2 regions of the Pseudoalteromonas sp. SG45-5 genome follow, and region 1 is predicted to be linked to the other one. Evidence: predicted binding sites of a transcription regulator. Region 1 holds the regulator's gene; the other holds the start of a gene.

Region 1 (4,440 bases):
CACAATCGGGAATTGATACTACCGAAAATTATCAAGAACCTGTAGCTAAACAACGTCCTAAAAATATGTTTTCACATGAAAATACAGCGCCGATACGCCCTCAAACACAAGCTGATAGCTTAGGTTTTGATGATTTAGAAAGTGATTTTGATGACCTTGAAAGCCCGATAGCACCTCGTCAGCAAGCTAAAAATAATGAAAGCTTAGAGATGACATCTATGCGTGAAGAAATGAATGCAATTCGTCAGCTATTAGAGCACCAAGTCTCAGGTTTAATGCAACAAGATATGGCGCGACGTGATCCAACGCGTGCATGCATGATTGATCGTTTAATTGGCATGGGAATAGGCAAAGATGTTGCTGAGCAAATGGCGTGTTTTGTACCTGATGATGTTTCTCGCCAGCAAGGTTGGAAAGCTTTATTAGCGATGGTTGAAGATCAAATGCAAACCACGAACAACGAAATACTGCGTCAAGGTGGAGTTTACGCATTAGTCGGCCCAACGGGAGTGGGTAAAACAACAACTGTCGCAAAACTTGCTGCACTTGGTGCGCAAAAGTATGGCGCTGATAAAGTTGCGTTAATCACTACGGACACCTACAGAATTGGTGCATACGAGCAACTAGCAACATATGGCCGAATTATAGGGTGTAGCGTAAAGCAAGTTAAAGATGCTAATGAATTGGCTGAAGTTTTATATCATTTACGAAATAAACGTCTAGTATTAATTGACACCGCAGGAATGAGCCAGCGTGATTTGCGTTTAACCGAGCAATTAAATACGTTAATGCGTAATCAACGTGTCGATATTCGTAATTATTTAGTATTAAGTGCCACAGCACAAATTAATGTATTACAAGAAACGGTAAGACATTTCAAAAAAGTACAGTTAAGTGGTTGTATTTTTACTAAATTAGATGAATCGTTAAGTTTAGGTGAGATTATTAGTATTGCGATTCAAAATCGTCTTCCAATAGGTTATCTTACTAATGGTCAGCGAGTACCAGAGGACATTCGCGTTGCGAATTCAGAAAAACTAGTAAAAAAAGCTGAGCAATTATATTTAAAAAGAATAAAATCACAACATTCACGACATCAATCAGTGGCGTCGAACACAGTAGGGATGTATGATTAACACAGTATTAGATCAAGCAAGCGGCCTGCGAAAAATGAGTCAAAACAATAATAACGGCGTAAAAGTTATCGCTGTGACCGGTGGTAAAGGTGGAGTAGGTAAAACAAATGTTTCACTAAATACTGCAATTGCATTAGGTCAACAAGGTAAGCGAGTTTTAGTTCTTGATGCCGACTTAGGTTTAGCAAATTGTGATGTGATGCTTGGGCTTCGTGTTGAGCGCAATTTATCGCATGTATTATCTGGTGAATGCGAACTGGATGAGATTTTAGTTGAAGGTCCTGCTGGGATTAAAATTGTCCCTGCAACGTCGGGTTCGCAAAACATGGTTGAATTATCACCTTCTGAACACGCGGGTCTTATTCGTGCCTTTAGCGAATTAAATACCGAATTTGATATATTGATAGTAGACACCGCCGCCGGCATTTCCGATATGGTGCTGAGCTTTTCTCGTGCAGCACAAGATGTAATGGTCGTCGTGTGTGACGAACCAACATCAATAACAGATGCGTATGCACTTATTAAAGTATTAAGCCGTGAGCACGGTGTGTATAAATTTAAAATTGTTGCAAATATGGTTCGCAGCCTTCGCGAAGGCCAAGAATTGTTTGCAAAGTTATCTAAAGTAACAGATCGTTTCCTAGATATTTCTATGGAGCTAGCTGCAACGATACCTTACGATGAAAATATGCGTAAAGCGACACGTCGGCAGAAAGTTATTGTGGAGTTGTTTCCAAGCTCTCCAGCTTCAGTGGCTTTTCGAGCTCTGGCAACAAAAGCGGTCAAATGGCCAATACCGAATCAACCGTCAGGGCATTTAGAGTTTTTCATTGAGAAGCTGGTTAACGGCTAATTATGACAACATTGGTAAATAGAGCTATGGGATATCAATCAACACAAAATTTAAATGTGATTGTTGAGAAACATGCGTCACTGGTTAAAAAAGTGGCATGTCACTTAATTGCTCGTCTACCTCCAAGTGTACAACTCGATGATTTAATTCAATCGGGTATGATAGGACTGATTGAAGCGTCAAAAAACTTTGATGCAACTAAAGGCGCAAGCTTTGAAACGTTTGCAGGTATTCGCATCCGTGGCGCTATGCTAGATGAAATGCGCCGTGGTGACTGGGCTCCGCGTTCTGTGCATCGCAAAAGTCGTCTTGTTGCTGAAACGATAAACGAATTAGAAAAAAACTTAAATCGTGAACCTACAGATATAGAAGTTGCTGAAAAACTTGATATTTCGTTAAATGAGTACCATCATATTTTAAACGATGTAAATGCAAGTAAAGTGTTGGGTATAGAAGACCTTGGAATTGATGAAGATGTCATAACTCCAGCGGGTCAAGATTTAACACTAGACAAACCTTTTAATAATGTTAAAAATGAACGATTTAATGAGTCTTTATTAAGTGCAATAAAATCATTACCAGAGCGAGATGCTATGGTGTTATCTTTGTACTATAACGATGAAATGAATTTAAAAGAGATTGGGCATATACTCGATGTTAGTGAGTCGCGTGTGAGTCAGATACATGGTCAGGCGATGATTAAGCTAAAAGCAAAAATCAATGACTGGATAAACTAGTAGTAAGTAAATAAAGGTTAAGACCTCACTGGAGGATGTTTTGGATAAAAACATGAAAATTCTTGTTGTTGACGATTTTTCAACAATGAGACGTATTATTAAGAATTTATTGCGTGATTTAGGCTTTACGAATGTTCAAGAAGCAGATGATGGTTCGACTGCTTTACCAATGCTACAAAATCAGTCTTTTGATTTTGTCGTGACGGATTGGAACATGCCAGGTATGCAGGGTATTGACCTTTTAAGGGCAATTAGGGCGGATGACAAGTTAAAACATCTCCCTGTTTTAATGGTAACGGCTGAAGCTAAAAAAGAACAGATAATAGCTGCTGCTCAAGCTGGTGTTAATGGCTATATTGTAAAACCATTTACAGCTGGCACATTGAAGACCAAATTAGAAAAAGTGTTTGAACGCTTAGGTTAATTATAGGGAGAGGCTTATGTCAGCACCTGCTGCGCCTCGAATAACTTTAGAACAAGCGCGTCAACTCGTTGTTTTTTTAGAAAACGACGAGCAAGATAAAGCTGATCAATTAATTTTAGATACAGCGTCTAAAGAGCAGTCAGAGATATTTGCTGAAGTTGGCAAGTTAACGCGTCAGTTACATGAAGCTCTAAAAGGCTTTGAACTAGATTCGCGTTTAACAAACTTAACAAACGATGCAATTCCTGATGCTAAAAAACGACTTAGTTATGTCATGGAGTTGACAGAGAATGCTGCAAATAAAACCATGGATGCGGTTGAGGCAAGTCTCCCTATAACTCAGGAGTTAGCGGGTGAGATAGCAGCCATTAAACCGACATGGGATCGGTTAATGAGTCGGGATATAGAGCTTGGTGAGTTTAAAACTCTGTGCCACAGCATAGATAAGTTTATGAGTAACTCACACAATAAAACAGATGAATTACAAAATTTAATGACAAATGTTTTAATGGCGCAAGATTATCAAGATTTGACTGGTCAAGTTATTCGTCGAGTAATTGAGCTTGTAAGAGAAGTAGAAGAAAGCTTACTTCATCTACTCACTGCGTTTTCTGCGCAGGATGTGGGTACAGTTAATATAGTAGAACAACAAAAAACAGAAGAACCGATTGCCGTACAAACATTAGCAGGTCCCGAGGGCCCTATTATTGATAAAGAATCGCGTAATGATGTTGTGTCTGATCAAGATGAAGTCGATGATCTTTTATCAAGTTTGGGCTTCTAAGAGGAGAGTAACTGCATGTTTGAAGTCGATGAAGATATTTTACAAGACTTTCTTGTAGAAGCAGGAGAAATTCTTGAACTTCTATCCGAACAGTTAGTTGAACTGGAAAATAATCCAGAAGATACCGAACTATTAAATGCTATATTTCGAGGCTTTCATACAGTAAAAGGCGGTGCCGGATTTTTAGCTATGACAGAGCTTGTTGATGCTTGTCATGGTGCAGAAAATGTATTTGATTTGCTCAGACAGGGCGTTCGAACTGTAAACTCTGAATTAATGGATGTTATCTTACAAGCATTAGACACCATTAATGAAATGTTTGCGACAATTCAAAACCGTGATAAGCCTGAGCCTGCAGATCCTCAATTACTTGAAGTCCTACATAAATTAGGGTTACCTCCAACGGAAGATGAGTTATCTGGAGCTTCTTCTGAAATTACAGCAGGCGAACCTGAACAGGCTGATGTCGTTGCCACAGAAAACGGTGACAATAACACTATCAGCTC
Region 2 (4,440 bases), on a different contig from region 1:
AGGATCCGCTTCAGCTGGCTTATAACCTTTACCTTTTTGCGTTTTTATATGTAATAACTGCGGGCCTTTTAAGTTACGCATATTACGCAGCGTATCAACCAACATATTTACATCATGTCCATCAATTGGGCCAATGTAATTTAGACCTAATTCTTCAAAAAAAGTACCCGGGATCATCATACCTTTAATATGCTCTTCCATTTTACTGGCAAGTTGCTTAACCGGAGGTACACCAGAGAGTAACTTTTTACTACCTTCGCGAATGTTAGTATAAAAGCTACCTGATAAAATACGTGCAAAATGATTGGTTAACGCGCCTACATTTTCAGATATCGACATTTCGTTATCGTTCAAAATGATCAGCATGTCTGATTTAACATCGCCAAGGTGATTCATTGCTTCAAAGGCCATACCAGCAGTAATTGCGCCATCACCAATAATGGCAACTGTTTTTCGCCCTTTACCTTCTTTTTGTGCGGCAATCGACATACCTAAAGCGGCAGAGATAGACGTACTTGAATGCCCTACACTAAACGTATCGTATTTGCTTTCATCACGAAATGGAAAAGGGTGTAGGCCGTCTTTTTGACGAATCGTATGCATTAAATCACGTCGACCGGTAAGTATTTTATGCGGATAAGCTTGGTGACCCACATCCCACACTAAACGATCTTCAGGTGTGTTATAAACATAATGCAGTGCAACAGTTAGCTCCACAGTACCTAAACCAGATGCTAAATGACCGCTACTTTGCGATACTGAGTTGAGTAAATAGTCGCGCAACTCATTGCTAAACTCTGGGAGTTTATCTTGCGCTAAATCGCGCAACTGGGTCGGCTCGTCAACCAAATTAAGTAATGGATACTTGCTGCTATCACGTGTCATGGTTTTATTTATATCCTTCGCTAACATTAATTAATACAAAATAAGATGTAGAATTAACTAATGTTTAGTAATAATGTGTCTGTACTCAGTGCAATACTTTTAAGCGGTGTCTTAATGATCACGCTCAATAAGGTAATTTGCCAGTGACGCCAGAAGTGTTGTGTCAGCATCTATATTTGCTAACGCCTCGTGGGCTTGTTGTATTAAATTCTGCGCTTTCTCTTTAGCGCCTAGCATACCTAATAAAGCAGGGTATGTCGCTTTATTGGCCGCAATATCTGACCCTTGTGGCTTACCTAAAATAAGCGTATCACCCTCAACATCTAAAATATCGTCTTGTACTTGGAAGGCCAGCCCTATCGCATAACCAAAAGTAGATAAGCTTTCTAAAGTGTGTTTATCTGCTTTTTCACTGCACAATGCACCTAACATAATAGCGCAGTTAATCAGCGCACCCGTTTTTAGTTTATGGATCCGCTCCAGCTCTTGTGCAGTAATGACTTTGTCAGTCGCGGCAATGTCTAAACCTTGCCCGCCAACCATGCCTTTAAGGCCTGATGCATGTGCTAATTGTGCGATCATTTTTACTTGTGTTTGTGCTGAGCATTTGAATTGATGATTTGCAATTAACTCAAAAGCGATAGTTTGTAGAGCATCACCAGCTAAAATAGCATGGGCTTCACCAAACTCTATGTGACAAGTTGGGCGGCCACGGCGTAAGTCATCATCGTCCATCGCCGGTAAGTCATCATGCACTAACGAATAGCTATGAATGCATTCAATAGCTGCTGAAAGTACATTCAGATCGTGTTTATTTGCGCCAAACATCTCGCCCGTTGCATAAACTAAAAATGGGCGTAATCTTTTACCGCCATTAAATAACCCGTATTGTGTGGCATTTTTTACCGTTTCGTCTGTATCTAACGACTGTTTGAAATACGCTTTCAAGGTAGCTATTACATCTATTTGCGCACGTTCAATCTGTTCTTTAATACTCACAGTTATTCCGTATCGTTATCAAAGTTAGTAAGTACTGATTTTTCGCCATTGCCCATTAAAATTGATACTTTTTGCTCTGCTTGTTGTAATTTACCAGATGAAGCATTGGCTAAAGCAATTCCGCGTTCAAATTGTTTTAATGATTGCTCAAGCGATAAATCACCTTGTTCCATATCACTAACAATTGTCGATAATTCTTCTAGTGCTTGTTCGAAACTTAAGTTTTCAGGTTTTTTAGTCGCCATCTTATTTCAGCTTACGTGGTAAATTTAGGAGCCAATTTTAGGGGGAATGCTAAACTAGGTCAAAGGATGATACGTTTTTTTCGTCTATTAATATCAAATGCTATTCTTGTATGCATTAATAAGGGCTTAATCACGGTCAATTCTTTTAATAAAAGTAATTATTAATGCAGCTTGAATATAAATTACACTAATAAGACTTTTTTATCTTTATTTAGATAAACCGCTTAAGCAATTCAATATGTTGCCGATAAGCAGTTAATGATAAAAAGTTTATAATAAGGCCTTAGTGCATGAAACCTTTGGAGGAAATGTGGATTTAGCAACCATTATAGGGATCCTTGGCGCAATTGGCTTGATTGTCATGTCCATGTTTATGAGCAGTAGTGGCGAAATGGCCATGTTTTACAACACTCCTTCAGTGGTGATTGTATTTGGCGGTTCTATATTTATTGTTTTATCTAATTACACCATGGGGCAGTTTTTTGGCATTGGTAAAGTGGCCGCTAAAGCCTTTATGTTTAAAATTGAATCGCCAGAGGAGTTGATAGACAAAGCCGTTGAACTTGCTGATTCAGCTCGAAAGGGTGGCTTTTTAGCCCTCGAAGAGGCTGAAATACCGAACCAGTTTATGCGTAAAGGTGTTGATATGTTAGTTGATGGTCATGATGCTGACGTTGTTAGAGCGACTTTACAAAAAGACATAACTTTAACGTCAACCCGTCATGAAATGGGAGCCGGTTTATTTAAAGCCATGGCTGATATTGCACCAGCAATGGGAATGATCGGTACGCTCATTGGCTTAGTTGCTATGTTATCTAACATGGACGACCCAAAATCAATCGGTCCTTCGATGGCTGTTGCTTTGTTAACAACTTTATACGGCGCTTTTTTAGCAAATGTAGTGGCGATCCCTATCCAAGTTAAATTGGAGCTGCGTAAAGACGAAGAAGCAATGAACCAACGTTTGATTTTAGACGCTGTATTAGGTATTCAAGATGGTCAAAACCCAAAAGTAATTGAAGGCATTTTGAAAAACTACTTAGCTGAATCAAAACGTAAAGTTGATACCGAGGAGTAAACATGTCTGAGCAAGAGTGTAAATGTCCTCCCCCAGGGCTTCCAGCTTGGATGGGAACCTTTGCAGATTTAATGTCTTTATTGATGTGCTTTTTTGTACTCTTGCTTGCATTTTCTGAAATGGATGTACTTAAATTTAAACAAATAGCCGGTTCAATGAAGTTTGCATTTGGTGTACAAAATAAAATAGAAGTAAAAGATATTCCCAAAGGTACTTCTGTTATTGCAATGGAGTTTACGCCAGGAAAACCAGAGCCCACACCAATCGAGACTATTCAGCAACAAACAGTAGAAATGACTCAACAAATGCTTGAATTTCAGGCCGGTGATGAAAGCTCTGCAGGTGGTAGGCAAGAACAACGAGGTGATAAACGGGGTGGGGAATCTCGTAGTACCTCTCAAGAACAATCTTCTGATCAAGCAATCTCTGCTGCAGATCAAGAACAAACAAATGAACTTGTTAAAAAGATTGCTCAGCAATTAGAAAGGCAGATTATTGATGGTGCAATAGAGCTTGAGTCTTTAGGCCAGCAAATAATTATTCGCATCAGAGAAAATGGGTCTTTTCCTTCAGGTAGTGCTTTTTTGCAGCCTAAATTTAAACCCATTATTCAAGATATTGGCATATTGTTAAAAGATGTGCCTGGTGAGATAACAGTATCTGGTCATACTGATGATTTTCAGGTTTCGAATGAGCTGTACATAAACAACTGGGATCTTTCTTCTAAGCGAGCTGTTGCTGTAGCAAGCGAGTTACAAAAAGTATCTGGTTTTGATAAAACGCGGATGATGGTGGTTGGGCGAGCTGAAACAAGACCATTGGTGCCCAATGATACAGATGAAGATCGTCGTCGTAACAGGCGTGTAGAGATTTCTATTTTACAAGGTAAAGCAAAAGAGTCTGCACCTATTGATGTAAGATAACTTTACTTGGCAAATACGTTTATTTATCATAAAGTAAGCTTTCAATAACAAATGTAACGGAGTCAGCCATGAAGAATATCGATAAATTTAGTTATATGCCAGGTAATGGCGGTGGTAATGACGATAACGATGATAAAGAACCAGATAAAAAAATAGGCTGAGTGTAATATTTTGCCTGAATGGTTTGAAAGTATTTCTAAGTTACTCGAGAGTAGCTGGGTTTTTATATTAAGCCCTGCTATTTTTGTGTTTTACCTTCGCAAAGATCACCTTGCATTACGCTTTGTGCTGGTTACTGCTATATTCTTTT

The links. Region 1 encodes FliA, which starts transcription of late flagellar genes. Its sites were predicted from a motif close to CTAAAGNTNNNNNNNNNNNNGCCGATA; they were not measured.
Region 2: a site for FliA is predicted at 2,353-2,379, ahead of pomA (flagellar motor protein PomA). Genes of this name have one in related genera too.

Annotation. Positions count from the first base shown of each region.
Region 1 is NZ_JACJEM010000003.1:59,867-64,306, reverse strand. It holds gene flhF (flagellar biosynthesis protein FlhF) at 1-1,136, shown strand, start outside; gene H5119_RS01375 (MinD/ParA family protein) at 1,129-1,989, shown strand; gene H5119_RS01370 (RNA polymerase sigma factor FliA) at 2,016-2,726, shown strand; gene cheY (chemotaxis response regulator CheY) at 2,767-3,150, shown strand; gene H5119_RS01360 (protein phosphatase CheZ) at 3,167-3,934, shown strand; gene H5119_RS01355 (chemotaxis protein CheA) at 3,950-4,440, shown strand, end outside.
Region 2 is NZ_JACJEM010000048.1:5,433-9,872, reverse strand. It holds gene dxs (1-deoxy-D-xylulose-5-phosphate synthase) at 1-885, opposite strand, end outside; gene ispA ((2E,6E)-farnesyl diphosphate synthase) at 997-1,884, opposite strand; gene H5119_RS15085 (exodeoxyribonuclease VII small subunit) at 1,887-2,129, opposite strand; gene pomA (flagellar motor protein PomA) at 2,440-3,207, shown strand; gene H5119_RS15075 (flagellar motor protein MotB) at 3,210-4,130, shown strand; gene H5119_RS15070 (hypothetical protein) at 4,302-4,440, shown strand, end outside.